3 regions of the Streptomyces africanus genome follow, and region 2 is predicted to be linked to each of the others. Evidence: riboswitches for the same ligand, from Rfam matches in the RefSeq annotation. Region 2 holds a riboswitch; each other region holds the start of a gene.

Region 1 (5,210 bases), 1.3 Mb from region 2:
CGCCGGGCCGCCCCTGCGTCCGGCGAGGAGACACCCGACGGCGCGACGCCCAGGGCTCCGCGCGAGAGCACCTGGCGGCTCTGGCGGGACCTGTCCCCGCTGCTGCGGCTGCTGATCGTGACCCAACTAGCCTTCAACGTAGGCTTCTACGCCGTGCTGCCGTTCCTCGCCGAGCACCTCGGCACCGCGATCGGCATGGCGGGCTGGCTGGTCGGCTTCGTGCTCGGGCTGCGCACCTTCAGCCAGCAGGGCCTGTTCGTGGTCGGTGGCTCGCTCGTCGACCGCTACGGCGTGCGCCCGGTCGTGCTGGCGGGCTGCGTGCTGCGGATCGCCGGGTTCGCGTGGCTCGGGTACGCGGAGGCGAGCTGGACCGTGATCGGGGCGGTCCTGGTGATCGGCTTCGCCGCCGCGCTGTTCTCCCCCGCCGTGGAGTCCGAGGTGGCCCGCCAGGCGGTGGTCTGGGAGGAGGAAGGACACGGCTCACGCACCCGTCTCCTGGCCCTGTTCAGCGTGGCGGGCCAGGCCGGGGCCTTCGTCGGACCGCTGCTCGGCGCGCTGCTGCTCGCCGTCGACTTCCGCACCGCGTGCCTCGCGGGCGCCGCGGTGTTCGTGCTCGTCCTGGCCGGACACGTGTGGCTGATGCCGCAGCACATCCCCGGCCGGGTCCGGACCCGGGAGAAGGGCGGGGCGCGCATGCTGCTGCGCAACCGCCGCTTCCTGGCGCTGTGCTGCGCGTACGGCACGTACCTGCTCGCCTACAACCAGCTGTATCTGGCCCTGCCCGACGAGGTGCAGCGCGCGGCGGGCTCCCAGGCGCCGCTGTCCTGGCTGTTCGCCCTGTCCTCGGTGCTGGTGGTGTTCGCCCAACTGCCGGTGACCCGCTGGGCGGGCGACCGGCTCGACCTGCGCCGCTCCATGACCGCCGGGCTGCTGCTGATCGCGTCCGGTTTCGCGGTGGTGGCCGCGGCGCGCCCCGCCGGCTGGACGGGTACCGCCGGGCTGCTGCCGGCCGCGGGGTTCGTCGTGCTGCTCACCGTCGGACAGATGCTGGTCGTGCCCGCCGCCCGCGCCTGGGTGCCCGATCTCGCCGAGGAGGGCCGGATCGGCCTCTACATGGGTGCGCTGTCGTCCGTCTCTGGCCTGATCGTCCTCGCCGGCAGCGCGGCCACCGGCTCCCTGCTCGAAGCGGGCCTCCCGCCCGCCGTGCCCTGGCTCCTCCTCGCGGCCGTCCCCGCCCTGGCGGTGACACTGCTGCCGCGCCGGAAGGAGCGGGCGCAGGGGGCGGGCTTGGCGGCCTGACGACAGGCACAGGCACAGGCACAAGGGACGGGCGCGGGAGGCCTGACGGCAGGCGGAGATACAGGGCCGGGCGCGCAGAGGCCGACCGCAGACGCAGGCGAAGGCGCAGGCGGCGAACGCGCGGCAGCCGACCACAGGCAGCGAGAGGCGGGTGCCCGGCAGCCCGACCACACGCGCAGACGCAGGAGGTCGGCTCGCGGCGGCCCGACCGCGGCATACGGAGACGCACCGGCCCGGCGCGCGGCTGCCCGGCAGCCCGACCATACGCGCAGACGCAGGAGGCCGGCTCGCGGCAGCCCCGACCGCGGCATACGGAGACGCACGGGCCCGACGCGCGGCTGCCCGGCGAACAGGCCGAGACGTAGAGAAGGGAGAGAAGAGAGGGAAGGCACAGCGGCGGCCCGATCCGGCGGCCGGCGAGGCGCCGGGGACAGCCTGGGCAACCACGTGCGTCGCGCCATCACCCCGGCGGGGCACCGCTCCGCTCCCCGGTTTCCTGGACCGTACCGTCCACGGCACCGCACCGGGGAACGGTGGTCACGCAGCGCCAGTATCCTGGGTCGGCTGCGGCACCCCCCACCAATCCCCGCTCCGACGCGGGGAGTTACGGCCCGCGGCGAGGACCTTCCCACGAGCATAGGACGAGGACGAGTGCTGCTAGCGGGCCGCTACCGGCTGGACGTTGAGATCGGGCGCGGCGGAATGGGAGAGGTCTGGCGTGCGTACGACGAGACGCTCGCCAGAGCGGTGGCCGTCAAGCTGCTGCTGCCTCAGGACACCGACGCGACGGCGACCTCCCGGTTCCGCCTGGAGGCCCGGACGGCCGGGCGTCTCAACCACCCCAACGTGGTCGGGGTCCTGGACTTCGGCGAGTACGACAACCGCCTGTACCTGGTGATGGAGCTGGTCGAGGGCGACAGCCTCGCCCGGGTGCTGTCCGTCTCCGGCGCGCTCCCCGCCGAGCGGGTGGCCCGGCTCGCCGCGCAGGCCGCCGCCGGACTCGCCGCCGCGCACGAGCAGGGCATCGTGCACCGCGACGTCAAACCCGCCAACCTCCTGCTGGACGCGGGCGGCACGCTGAAGATCGGCGACTTCGGCATCGCGCGTTTCCTCGACGACCCGGGCGCCGCGCTCACCGCGACCGGCCAGATCGTCGGCACCGGCCTCTACCTCGCGCCCGAACGGGCCCTGGGCCGGCCCGCGGGTCCCGCCTCCGACACGTACTCCCTGGGGTGCGTGCTCTACCAGCTCCTCAGCGGCCGCCCGCCGTTCCAGGCCGACACCGCCGTCGCACTCCTGCACCAGCATCTCGACAACGCCCCCGTACCGCCCCGGGAACTCGGTGTCGCCGGTCTGCCGCCGGCCTTCGAGAGCTACCTCCTCGCCCTGCTCGCCAAGCAGCCCGAGGACCGGCCCACGGCGCAGCAGGCCGCCGAGTGGTTCGCCGGCGGCGCGTGGCGGGGGCTGCCCGAGCCGCTGCCGGAGGCGGCGTCGCCGGTGCCGCCCGCCGGGCCGGGGCCGTACACGGCAGCCGACACCGGCACCGGCACCGGCACTGGCAGCCCGGCCACGTACGCGCTGCCCACCGGGTCCCGCACCGCTTCGGGCGGGCGTTCCCGTCGCGCCGCGCCCCGTGGCGGTCTCGGCCACCACCGCAGGACGGCCGCGGCGGTGGCCGCGGCGGCCGTCTTCCTCGCCGCGATGCTCGCCGGCATGCAGTGGTTCTCGCCCGACGACACCGCGACGGAGGGCACGGAACCCGACGTGTCCCCGTCCGCGAGCAGCCCGGCAGCCCCCTCGCCCGGCGACTCGGCCGACTCCGCCGACCCCCTGGCCTCCGCCCCGGCGGCCGCCACGACGCCGACGGCCGGCACAGTGGCCGATGTCACTCCCTCCACCACGGCACCCGCTTCCCCGGCCCCCGCCGAAGCGACGACCGGCGCCACGAGCCCGGCGCAGGAGACGAGCAACAGCTCGCCGGAGAAGGCTGACAAGCCCCAGCAGGAACAGCCTCCACAGTCCGGGGACAGTGGGGAGGACGAGGGCGACGACGGGGACGACTGAGCCCTCCTGCGCCGGTGTGCGAGCGGTCGCCCCTTCACGCGCCCCCTCGCGCGCCCCCTCGGCTGGCTTGTCATGGCCCTTATCCCGGCATTACTGTCACCACGCCTTGGTGAACGGGAAATCCGGTGTGATGCCGGTGCGGCCCTCGCCACTGTGATCGGGAAGTCCGGCTCCGGCCCTCACGGGCGGCCACTGGGTCCTAGGGCCCTGGCGTCGCATTCCCGTCTGCCGCGCGACGTCTGGCACGCACGCTCGCCGCGTTGCCGAATCGCCCACGTGGCTCCGCCACGGGGGCGCTCCGGCGCCTTGCGATCGCATGCGCCAGACGCCGCGCGGCCCGCCCTTCGGGCGGACGACGGGAATGTGACGCCAGGGCCCACGGCCCCGGGAAGGCGGAGTACGGGCGGTGGGACCCGTGAGCCAGGAGACCGGCCAAGGCGCGTCAACCATCCACGAGGTGCTGGAGAGGGTCTGCTGAGCCATGCACATTGCCGAGGGTTTCCTGCCGCCGGCGCACGCGGCCGCCTGGGGCGTCGCGTCCGCGCCGTTCGTCCTCCACGGGGTCCGGTCGCTCACCCGTGAAGTGCGCGAGCACCCCGAGAGCACCCTGCTCCTCGGTGCCTCCGGTGCCTTCACGTTCGTCCTGTCCGCTCTGAAACTGCCGTCCGTCACCGGCAGTTGTTCCCACCCCACCGGCACGGGCCTGGGCGCCATCCTGTTCCGGCCGCCCGTCATGGCGGTGCTGGGCACCATCACCCTGCTCTTCCAGGCGCTGCTGCTCGCGCACGGCGGTCTGACCACGCTCGGCGCCAACGTCTTCTCCATGGCGATCGTCGGCCCCTGGGCGGGCTACGCGGTGTACCGCCTGCTGCGCCGCTACGACGTGCCGCTGATGGTCGCCGTGTTCTCCGCCGCGTTCGTCGCCGACCTGTCCACCTACTGCGTCACCAGCGTGCAGCTGGCGCTCGCGTTCCCCGACCCGGGCAGCGGGTTCCTGGGCGCGCTCGGCAAGTTCGGCTCCATCTTCGCCGTCACCCAGATCCCGCTCGCGGTGAGCGAGGGACTGCTGACGGTCCTCGTGATGCGGCTGCTGGTGCAGTCCAGCAAGGGCGAACTGACCCGGCTGGGTGTGCTCGTGGCCGGGAAGCAGTCCCGGAGCGAGACCGAGGAGGTGGCCCGATGAGCAGGAACACGAAGATCAACCTTCTGCTGCTGCTCGCCGTGGCCGCGCTCGCCGTGCTGCCGCTCGCGCTCGGCCTCGGCGACCACAAGAAGGAGCCGTTCACCGGCTCCGACGGCGAAGCGGAGACGGCGATCACCGAGATCGAGCCGGACTACAAGCCCTGGTTCTCCCCCCTGTACGAACCGCCGTCCGGTGAGATCGAGTCGGCGCTGTTCTCCCTCCAGGCGGCCCTGGGCTCCGGTGTCCTCGCCTACTACTTCGGCCTGCGCCGGGGCAGGCGGCAGGGTGAGCGGCGGGCGCGGGAGCGGGGGCCGGACTCCGGGAACGCGGCGGACGGTACCGCCGAGAAGTCCCCGGCCGAAGGGGCCTGAGCCGCGTGCTGCCGATCGACGCGGCGGCGCACAGCAGTCGCTGGCGCCGCCGCCATCCCGTGGACAAGGCCGTCCTCGGCCTGGGTCTGACCCTGCTGGCGATCTCGCTGCCGCCCTGGCCGGGCGCGGCTCTGGTGCTGCTGACCGCCCTGGTGGTGCTGCTGGGTCCGGCGGGCGTGCCCGGGCGCCGGCTGTGGCGGGCCTACCGGGTGCCGCTGGGTTTCTGCGTGACCGGCGCGCTGACGCTGCTCGTGCAGGTGGGCGGGCCGGGCGGCTTCGTCTCCCTCACCGGT
Region 2 (5,210 bases):
CAGCACGGTCCCGAGCAGTTGCTGCTGCCGTCCGCCGTGGTACCCGCGTGCGCTGAGCTCCCCGACCGGTTTGCCCAGCAGCACGACCTGGCTGCTGCTCTCGCCGCCGGGCTTGAGCAGCACCGGGTTCATCAGCGCGGTCGGCTCGACGCGGCAGGCCTGCGCCTGCATGGCCTGCGCCCGCCCGATCTCGGCCCCTTCCTTCGTCACGAAGGAGTTGAGGGACATGTTCTGCGCCTTGAAGGGCGCGACCTTGACGCCCTGCCGCACCAGCCACCGGCAGATCCCGGCGGTCACGACGCTCTTGCCGGCGTCGGAGGTGGTACCGGCGACGAGAAGCCCACCGCCCGTCATGACGTACGCCCTTTCGCGATACGGCGCGCGGCGACACAGACGCCGAGCGCGAGCCAGCCGACCCGCCTGGACAGCCGTACGGCCCGTTCGATGTCCCGGGTGGCGACGGGGCGCCCGGCGCCGTTGAGCACGGGCCGGTGCTCGACGCGCCCGCCGTACGACAGGGTCCCGCCCAGCCGCACCCCGAGCGCCCCCGCGAACGAGGCCTCCACGGGCCCGGCGTTGGGGCTCGGATGCCGGTCGGCATCGGCACGCCAGGCGTGCACCGCTCCCCGTGGATCGTCTCCCGCCAGGGCCGCGAGCACGGCGGTCAGCCGGGCCCCCGGCCAGCCCGCGAGATCGTCCAGCCGTGCGGAGGCCCACCCGTAGCGCCGGTAGCGGGCCGACTTGTGCCCGACCATGGCGTCGAGGGTGTTGACGGCCCGGAACCCGAGGAGCCCCGGCACACCGCCGATGGCCCCCCACACGAGCGTGCCCACGACCGCGTCGGAGGTGTTCTCGGCGACGGACTCGACCACGGCCCGGGCGATCCCGTCGGCGTCGAGCGTCTGCGGATCCCGCCCGCACAGATGCGGCAGCCGCGCCCGGGCCCCTTCGACGTCCCCCGCCTCCAGGGCACCCCCGATGGCCTGCGCCTCCCGCGCGAGCGAAGTCCCCCCGACCACGGCCCAGGTGGCGGCAGCCGTCAGCGCGACGGACGCGACGGCGGAGTCCCTCACGGCACGCGAGGCGACGCCCCCGAGCGCGACGGCGCCTCCGGCGCACACCGCGGTGTGCAGCGCGCCCCACCCGCGGTGGTCCCGCCACAACACCCGTTCCACGGCCCCCGCGGCCCGCCCGAACACGGCGACCGGATGTCCTCGGCGGGGATCGCCGAGCAGCAGGTCACCGATCAGACCGGCGGCGGCGCCGTACGCGAAGACGCGACCGGCACCCATGGGCTCAGCCGGCCGCGGGGGCGGGCAGGGGTGGGGTACTGAACCTCGATCGGCAGCCGCGCATGGCGATATGTCCTCACTCAGGGTGTCCACGCCCTGGTTCGACTAGACCGGCGGTGAGAGTTCCTGGCTCCCGGGGATTGCTACCCCGGTGACAGTGGCGGGACCGCGCCGGACTTCCACCGGCTTCCTCTCCTGCCGCCGTACTGGCCCCGGCAGTCCACCACGGCCGGGATCAGCCGTCAACTTGCCGTTGACCTGCGTGGGGAGAGTGTGCAGAAGCCCACACCGGCGCCCCGACGCCGACTTGGCGCCCCCGCCACACGACAACCGGGCGGCACAGGACCGAAGTCCCGTACCGCCCGGCAGAAGTGACCGTGATCAGGCCACGATCAGATAGATCCCGTATCCCACAGCCGCCGCACACGCCGCGAAGCACGCGTAGGCGCCCGTCACCGCGAGTCCCGCGGTCCCGCCCTCGGCGGCCGCCCGCTCGCGGCGGGACAGGCCGGTGATGCCGAGGGTGAACAGGCCCACGAGGGCCACGGTGACCACGAGGCTGACGCCGAAGACGGAGCCGAGGGCCGCCCAGTCGATTTTCATGGCAGAGGTTCTCCTTGTAACCGAGTGGGCGGGATCAGACCGGGGTGGTCGTGGTGGAGGGCCGGCGTTCGACCGGGGCCGGCGCCGGGATCGTGGCGCTCGGCTCGTCCGTGGCCGTGCCACCCGCCGGCGGCGGTGTCACCGCGGCCATCGCCGTGGTCACCACACCGGCCGGCTCCGCCTCGTCGGCGTCGTTGACGTTGGTGTGGTCGACGACCTCACGCCGCGAGAGCTTCCAGATCGCCGCGCTGGAGGCGACGAGGAAGACGGCCACGACCGCGGTGCCCCAGCTGCCGAAGCCGGTGACGTACTCGGCGAGCGCGCCCACCAGGGCCGCCGCCGGCAGCGTCAGGCCCCACGCGACGAACATCCGCGTCGCCGTCGACCAGCGGACGACGCCGCCCTTGCGGCCGAGTCCCGCGCCCATCACCGAGCCGGACACGGAGTGGGTGGTGGAGAGGGAGAAGCCGATGTGCGAGGAGGCCAGGATGACCGTGGCGGCGCTGGTCTGGGCGGCGAAGCCCTGCTGCGGCCGGAGGTCGGTCAGGCCCTTGCCCATGGTGCGGATGATGCGCCAGCCGCCGAGGTACGTGCCGAGCGCGATGGCGAGACCCGCCGAGAGGATGACCCAGGTGGGCGGGTCGGAGTCGGGGGCGACGGCGCCGCCGGCCACCAGGGCGAGGGTGATGACACCCATCGTCTTCTGGGCGTCGTTGGTGCCGTGGGCCAGGGAGACCAGGCCCGCGGAGGCGATCTGGCCGGCCCGGTAGCCCTTCTCGGAGGCCTTGCCGTCGGCCTTCTTGCCGAGGGAGTACGTCAGCCGGGTGGCGAGCAGTGCCGCGACGCCCGCGACCAGCGGGGCGGCGATTGCCGGGATCAGCACCTTGGTGACCAGGACGTCACCGTGCACCGCGCCGACGCCCGCCGAGGCGATCGTGGCGCCGATCAGGCCGCCCATCAGGGCGTGCGAGGAACTGGACGGCAGGCCGACCAGCCAGGTCACCAGGTTCCAGAGGATCGCGCCGACCAGGGCGGCGAAGATGACCTCGGGACGGATGCCGGCCTCGTCGACGAGGCCTTTGGAGATCGTGTTGGCGACTTCCACGGACAGGAAGGCGCCGACCAGGTTGAGGACGGCCGACATGGCGACGGCGACCTTGGGCCGCATGGCGCCCGTGGAAATGGTCGTGGCCATCGCGTTCGCGGTGTCGTGGAAACCGTTCGTGAAATCGAACGCGAGTGCGGTTACCACCACAATCGCGAGGATCAGCGAGAAGCTTTCCATTTACCCAGGCAATCGTTCGAGGTCGTTGGCCAGTCGAACGTAGGTAACCCGAGTGAACGGAAGATGAACTGAGGGGGGCGCCGGGGTGTCTGCAATCGAGGGTTGCCGTTCCGTCCTGGGGGCGGGACCAGGTTCGTATACGCGTCAAGGGTATCTGTCCTGGTATGCGAATTTCCGTAGGCGCGACTTCCGGCCTGAAGTGGACCCGCCCGGCGGCGCGTTGAGGACCTGCCTGGCAGGATCGCCGCATGGCTGAGCAGCGAGGCGACGGACGAGGCGCCGGGGACGTCCGGGACGGCGGACAGGATGCGGGGGAGTCGCGGCGGAGGGGCGTGCGTCCCGAGGAGGCGCGCGCCTGGGAGGAGCTCGTCACGACGGCCCGCCGGACCGTCTCCGACGGGCTCGTCGTCGGCACGTCGGGGAACGTCTCGGTGCGCGTCGGGGACACGGTCCTGGTCACGCCGTCGGGCGTCCCCTACGACCGGCTGCAGCCGGACGACGTGACGGGAGTCGGCCTCGACGGCCGGCAGGTCCTCGGCGCGCTCGTCCCCACCAGCGAGCTGCCCATGCACCTCGCGGTCTACCGCACGACCGGCGCCCGTGCCGTCGTCCACACCCACGCCGTGCACGCGACGGCCGTCTCGACGCTCGTGAGCGAGCTGCCGCTGATCCACTACATGGCCGCCGCGCTCGGCGGACCCGTCCGGGTCGCCCCGTATGCCACGTACGGCACCGACGAGTTGGCCGAGAACATGCTCCACGCCCTCGCCGACCGCTCCGGCTGTCTCCTCCAGAACCACGGCACCGTCACCCACGGCGCGTCCCTCGACCAGGCCTACGACCGCACGGCCCAGCTGGAATGGATGTGCCGTCTGTGGCTGACCGCCACATCGGTCCCGGGGCTGTCCCCGAGCCTGCTGTCGGGCGAGCAGCTGGCGCAGGTCCAGGAGCAGCTACGGGGCTACGGCCAGCGCCGCTGACCTGCCGCCCCGGTCACCCCGCCGCTGTCTCCTCCTCACCCCGCCGCTGCCGCCCACTGGTCCGTCGCCCGGTCCGCCGGGACACTGGTGACGTGCGCACTGCCAGAGCGACGGCCGCTGCCGTCACCGCCCTGTTCGGAGTCGGTGCGGCCGCCGTGGCCGCCGGACGGTTCGCCAGTGACGCCGCGCTGAAGGCGACTCCCGGCAGGCCCCTGCCCACCGAACCCCGGCTCACCGTGCACGGCACCGCCGCGGGGCAGATCAGCCTCACCCGGGACCTGGCCGCCCTGCGGCCCGGCCGCTACGGCCTGTCCGGCGACGGCTCCCACGCGGTCGTCGGACCCGTCCTGGCCGACGCCTCGGACACCGCCGACACCGTCGTACGCCGCCTGGAGCGGGTCACGCACGGCACCCTGGAACCCGGCGACAAGGCCTGGCTCACCCCGAACCTGTACGTCGGCAACCCGAGTGCCGCCCTCGGCATCGAACACGCCGACATCGACATCCCCGGCGAACTCGGCGCCCTGCCCGCGTGGTTCGTGCCCGGCGCCCGGGACACCTGGGTGATCGCCGTGCACGGCCTCGGCACCACCCGGGAACTCGCCATGAACGTCATGGGGTTCCTGCACCGCAACCACTTCCCGGTGCTCGCCCTCTCCTACCGCGGCGACCTGGGCGCGCCCCGCCCGCCCCACGGCCTGAACCACCTCGGCGAGACCGAGTGGCGCGACCTCGACGCGGCGATCCGCCACGCCGTGCGCCACGGCGCCCGGCAGGTCGTCCTGCACGGCTGGTCCACCGGCGCCACCATGGCCCTGCGCGCCGCCGCGCACTCGGACCTGCGCGACCGCGTCTCCGGGCTCGTCCTGGACTCCCCGGTGCTCAGCTGGGAGACCACCCTGCGCGCCCTCGCCGCGGCCCGCCGCACCCCCCGCGTGCTGCTGCCCCTGGCGGTCCGCGCCGCCCAGGGCCGCACCGGTCTGTACGGCGACCGAGCCCCGGGCGCGTCCCCCGCCGCCGGGCTCCGGGTCCCGGCACTCGTCTTCCACG
Region 3 (5,210 bases), 640 kb from region 2:
ACGTGGCCGGTCCGGTCGTCTCGACAGGCGCGACAGCGATCCGGACCCCGTCAGGCGTCTCCCCGCCCTCGGCGGCGACATGAACGACCTGGGCCTCGCCGAGTCCGGCGCTGACGTCGGGGCTGTCCTCGAAGGGGCGGATGCCGAGGGCCGTGGCGTCCGCGCGCAGCTCGGCCTGGCGGCGCCCGCCGGTCAGCAGGGCCCACACCGGTGTGCCGCCGAGCTCCAGCGCCCGCACGAGCAGATCCGCCACGAGCAGCACCCGCAGGTTGGTCAGGTCGGAGCCGGGCGCGTGTACTTCGACACGGGTCAGGCCCCGGCGGGCCGGAGCGGCGTCGACCGGCTCGCCGGTCCGGGCGTCGATGATGCGCAGCACGAGGCGAGCGTAGGCCGGGTGGGCGGGCGCACGCAGGCTTGTGCGGCTTTTTCCGGCCACCGTGGCGGGAACACCCCACCAATGGCGTGCCGGACGGACCAGGGCACCGGGGCGGGAACCACGCCTGGGGCGTGTCCGTAAAGTCCCGTCGTCCGCCCGGAGGGCGGGCCCAGCGGCGTCCGGTGCGTGCTCTGGGGGCCCGGTGCGGCGAGAGGGCGTGCAGGGCGTCGCGGGGCAGGCGGGACTTTGCGGACACGCCCCAGGGCCACCGTGGCGTGCATCGCCCCCGCCCGCTCAGCCCAGCGTCCCGAGGAACCGCACATGCGGCCGCTGCTCGGGGCCGTCACGGCTGACGGCGGCCCGTACGCCGTACACCTCGGCGATGAGTTCCTCCGTCAGGACATCGCCCGGGGCGCCGCCCGCCACGACCCGCCCCGCGCTCAGGACGACGACCTCGTCGCAGTACATCGCCGCGAGGTTGAGGTCGTGCAGGGCGACGACGGTGGTGACCGGCAGGCCCGTGACCAGGGAGAGCAGGTCGAGCTGGTGGTGGATGTCGAGGTGGTTGGTGGGCTCGTCCAGGAGGAGTTCGCGGGGTTCCTGGGCGAGCGCGCGGGCGATCTGCACCCGCTGGCGTTCGCCGCCCGAGAGGGTGTGCCAGGGCTGGTCGGCGCGTTCGGCGAGGCCGGTGCGCTGCAGGGCGTCGCGCACGGCCCGTTCGTCGTCTTGCGATGTCGGCGTCCAGGCGCGCCGGTGCGGCACGCGGCCCAGCCGTACGACGTCCACCACCGTCAACTCGACCTGTGTGTCGGCCTGCTGCTCGACCACGGCGAGCCGGCGGGCGACGGTGCGGCGGGGCAGGTCGCCCAGCGGGGTGCCGTCGAGGGTGACGACTCCGGCGGTCGGGGTGAGCAACCCGGCCAGCAGCCGCAGCAGGGTGGACTTGCCGGAGCCGTTGGGGCCGAGGACACCGACGGTGGAGCCGGTCTCGGGCGCGAGGACGACCCCGTCGAGGATGAGACGCCCGTCGGCACGGCGACCGACCCGGTCGGCCCGCAACCCGGCGCCGGACACCGCTGCTCCCGCCGCCCCGCTCACCGCACCCTCCGCGTCCGGTACAGCACGACCACGAACGCCGGAACCCCGATCAGTGACGTCACGACGCCCACCGGCACCTCCTGGGGATCCAGCACCGTACGGGCGAGGGTGTCGACCCACACCAGGAACACCGCTCCGGCGAGGGCCGTGACCGGCAGCAGCCGGACGTGCCCGGGGCCGGCCAGGGCCCGCGCGGCGTGCGGCAGGACCAGCCCGACGAAGCCGATCGCCCCGGCCGAACTGACCAGCGCGGCCGTGAGCAGGGCCGTGACGCACAGCAGCACCAGGCGGGTGCGGGCCACGGACACCCCGAGCGCGGCCGCCGCGTCCTGCCCGAAGGCGAAGGCGTCGAGGGTACGGGCGTACCACAGGCACACCACCAGCGTCACGGCCAGGACGGCCAGGCACAGCCACACATCGGTCCAGCCCGCGCCGCCGAGCGAGCCGAGGAGCCAGAACAGCACGCCCCGGGTCGTCTCGGCGTCGGCGGCGGTCATCACGACGAAGGAGGTGAGCGCGGAGAAGAGCTGCATGGCGGCGACGCCCGCGAGGACGACCCGGTCGGTGGTGCCGCCGAGGGTGTGGCTGAGCAGCAGCACCAGCGCGAAGGACACCAGGGCGCCGAGGAACGCGCCCGCGGACACCGAGACGGCACCGCCGCCCACGCCCAGGACGACGACCACGACCGCGCCGGTGGAGGCGCCGGAGGACACCCCGAGCACGAACGGGTCGGCGAGCGGGTTGCGCAGCAGCGACTGCATCACCGCCCCGCAGACGGCCAGTCCGGCCCCGCACACGGCCGCGAGCAGGGTGCGCGGCAGCCGCAGCTGCCAGACGATCCCGTCGCGGATCGGCGTCAGGTCGGCACTGCCGAGACCGAGATGGGCCGCGACGACGGACCAGACGTCCGCGACCCGGATGTCGGCCGGGCCGACGGTGATCGCCAGGGCCAGGGAGACCACCAGCAGCAAGGCGCCCGCGACACCGAGCGCGGGCCCGCGGACGGTCACTTCACGAGCCCGAACTCGCGCAGTTGGGCGGCGACCTGTTCCACGCCCTCGACCGTGCGGATGGTCGGGTTCATGGCCTGCCCGCTGAGCAGCACGTACCGCTTGTGCCTCACCGCGTCCATGTTCCGGGTCACGGGGTTGGACTCCAGGAAGGCGATCTTCCGCGCGGCCGACTCGGCGGTCTGCGACGTGCGGGTCAGGTCGCCGATGACGAGGACATCGGGGTCACGTTCGGCGACCGTCTCCCAGTTGGTCTGCGGCCACTCCTCGTGCGTGTCGTCGAAGACGTTCTTCGCGCCGAGGGCCCGGGTGATGATGCCGGGCGCCCCGCAACAGCCCGCCATGTAGGGCGACTCGGAGTTGGCGAACCAGTACAGGAGGGTGACGTCCGAGGCGTGGATGCCCTGCGTGGCCTTCGCCATGCGCCGCTGGAGGGAGGCCACGAGCTTGTCGCCCCGCTCCTTCACCCCGAACACGGTGGCCAGGTCGTGTACTTCGCCGTAGACGGTGTCGATGCCCAGCGCCTTGGCGCGCGCGCCGTCGCCGTCGCCGTCGCCGGAGTTGTCCTTGCCGGCGCAGTCCGACGGGGAGACGTACGTGGGGAGGCCGAGCTTCTCGAACTGCTCGCGGGTGGCGACGCCGCCCTTGCCGAGGGTGGAGACGAAGGAGGCGGCGACGAAGTCGGGGTCGGCGTCCAGGACCCGTTCGAAGGACGGGTTGTTGTCGGCGATGCGCGGCACCTTCGCGTTGGCCTTCGCCAGCCCCTTCATCACGGGGTCGGTCCAGGTGGCGGTGCCCGCGAGGCGATCGGCGAGGCCGAGCGAGAGCAGGATCTCGGTGGTGCCCTGGTTGAGGGAGACGGCGTGCTGCGGCGGGGCCTCGACGCGCACCTCGTGGCCGCAGTTGCCGAGCGTGACGGCGGCTTTCGTCGTGGTGGCCTTCGAGTCGCCGCAGCCGGCCAGGAGCAGGGAGCCGACCGCGAGCAGGACGGCGGCACGGGCGGGTCGGGCGAGGGGCACGGAAACCAGTCCTCAGTCGTCGAGGGCTCGATCGCGGAGCCCGGTCGTACGGTGCTCCCCCGCCGCGAACGGCCGCGGGGGCCGCCAGCAGGTCTTCGGACTCGGGTTCGTCCGGTGCGGAGCGCCTTCCCGGACGTCACACGCGCCGTCCAGTGGCCGAGGCCCCGCCCGTCCCCCTCACCGCTGCGCGTCAGTTCCGGATTCGCACCGGATTCCCTGACCCACGTACATGGGTTCGACTGGCCTCGGCAAGCTATCACGGCGAGCTCGGGGGAATCACCGCCCGCCCTGCGCCGTTGCATCCAGGGGAGTCCCCAGCAGCACTTACGCGACGTACGAGGAGGCCGCCGGTGTACGGCGACGAGGCAACGGTCCGCAGGATCCTCACCGAGCTCGGCGACACCTGGGCCGTGGTGGGCCTGTCGTCGAACCGGCAGCGCGCGGCGTACGGCGTCGCCGCCGTGCTCCAGCGCTTCGGCAAGCGCGTCGTGCCCGTGCATCCCAAGGCGGAGACGGTGCACGGCGAGCAGGGGTACGCGAGCCTGGCGGACATCCCCTTCGACGTGGACGTCGTGGACGTGTTCGTGAACAGCGATCTCGCCGGAGCCGTCGCGGACGAGGCGGTCGCGAAGGGAGCGCAGGCCGTGTGGTTCCAGCTCGGCGTCATCGACGAGGCGGCGTACGACCGGACCCGCGCCGCGGGCCTGGAGATGGTGATGGACCGCTGCCCGGCGATCGAGATCCCACGACTTCCTCATCACGGCGTACAGAATTCCTGAAGCGCTTTCCAGGAAATGCCCGGGCCGGGTCAAGGCTGCACAACTCGCCTTCTGCCGCCGGATGACCGATTCCTAATCTGAGGCCTCTTGCTCGCAGAACTCACGAGTTCTTTTATGAGAGGCCCCTTCATTCATGGTGAGCGTCGACCAGGCAGCAGCGGGGGTAAAGGGGGGTCCGGGCGGACTGCGCCGGGACGTCGGACTGATCGGGCTCATGTGGGCGTCGGTCGGTTCCATCATCGGCTCCGGGTGGCTGTACGGCGCCGAGAAGGCGGTCGTGGCGGCCGGGCCCGCGGCGATTCTGTCGTGGCTGATCGGCGCGGTCGGGATCGTGCTGCTGGCCCTGGTGCACGCGGAACTCGGCGGCATGTTCCCGGTCGCGGGCGGCACGGCACGTTATCCGCACTACGCGTTCGGCGGACTGGCCGGCATGTCCTTCGGCTGGTTCTCCTGGCTCCAGGCGGCGACCGTGGCACCGATCGAGGTCGAGGCCATGATCGGCTACGCCGGGCACTGGCACTGGGCGCAGGGTTTCCAGCACGCCAAGGACGGGACGCTGACGACCAGCGGGTTCGTCGTCGCCGTCCTCCTCATGGCCGTGTTCGTCGTGGTCAACTTCCTCGGTGTGCGGCTCCTGGCGCACACCAACAGCGCCGCCACCTGGTGGAAGGTGGCCGTGCCGCTGGCCGCGATCTTCATCATCGCGGCCGGCAACTTCCACCCGGGCAACTTCACCGAGCACGGCTTCGCCCCGTTCGGCGCCCACGGCGTGCTGAGCGCCGTGAGTTCCAGCGGCATCATCTTCGCCCTGCTGGGCTTCGAGCAGGCGATCCAGCTGGCGGGTGAGAGCCGCGACCCGGCCCGTGACCTGCCCCGCGCGACGCTCGGCTCGGTCGCCATCGGGGCCGGGATCTACGTCCTGCTCCAG

What was found. A riboswitch is a leader RNA that binds a small molecule or an ion and turns the genes downstream of it on or off. The one in region 2 is predicted to bind cobalamin.
Region 1: it holds a riboswitch for cobalamin, as region 2 does, so the genes downstream of both, QF034_RS03025 (energy-coupling factor ABC transporter permease) here and QF034_RS08830 (cobalamin biosynthesis protein) in region 2, are expected to answer to the same signal.
Region 3: it holds a riboswitch for cobalamin, as region 2 does, so the genes downstream of both, QF034_RS05835 (ABC transporter substrate-binding protein) here and QF034_RS08830 (cobalamin biosynthesis protein) in region 2, are expected to answer to the same signal.

What each region holds. Positions count from the first base shown of each region.
Region 1 covers NZ_JAUSYP010000001.1:587,931-593,140, forward strand. Annotated here, with positions in the region: gene QF034_RS03015 (MDR family MFS transporter) at 1-1,299, shown strand, start outside; gene QF034_RS03020 (serine/threonine-protein kinase) at 1,951-3,363, shown strand; cobalamin riboswitch at 3,454-3,814, shown strand; gene QF034_RS03025 (energy-coupling factor ABC transporter permease) at 3,845-4,546, shown strand; gene QF034_RS03030 (energy-coupling factor ABC transporter substrate-binding protein) at 4,543-4,917, shown strand; gene cbiQ (cobalt ECF transporter T component CbiQ) at 4,923-5,210, shown strand, end outside.
Region 2 covers NZ_JAUSYP010000001.1:1,875,699-1,880,908, reverse strand. Annotated here, with positions in the region: gene QF034_RS08835 (cobyric acid synthase) at 1-354, opposite strand, end outside; gene QF034_RS08830 (cobalamin biosynthesis protein) at 351-1,292, opposite strand; cobalamin riboswitch at 1,394-1,532, opposite strand; gene QF034_RS08825 (hypothetical protein) at 1,674-1,895, opposite strand; gene QF034_RS08820 (inorganic phosphate transporter) at 1,930-3,180, opposite strand; gene QF034_RS08815 (class II aldolase/adducin family protein) at 3,429-4,160, shown strand; gene QF034_RS08810 (alpha/beta hydrolase) at 4,253-5,210, shown strand, end outside.
Region 3 covers NZ_JAUSYP010000001.1:1,231,767-1,236,976, forward strand. Annotated here, with positions in the region: gene QF034_RS05820 (ICP22 family protein) at 1-376, opposite strand, end outside; gene QF034_RS05825 (ABC transporter ATP-binding protein) at 671-1,450, opposite strand; gene QF034_RS05830 (FecCD family ABC transporter permease) at 1,471-2,484, opposite strand; gene QF034_RS05835 (ABC transporter substrate-binding protein) at 2,481-3,503, opposite strand; cobalamin riboswitch at 3,573-3,762, opposite strand; gene QF034_RS05840 (CoA-binding protein) at 3,854-4,282, shown strand; gene QF034_RS05845 (APC family permease) at 4,416-5,210, shown strand, end outside.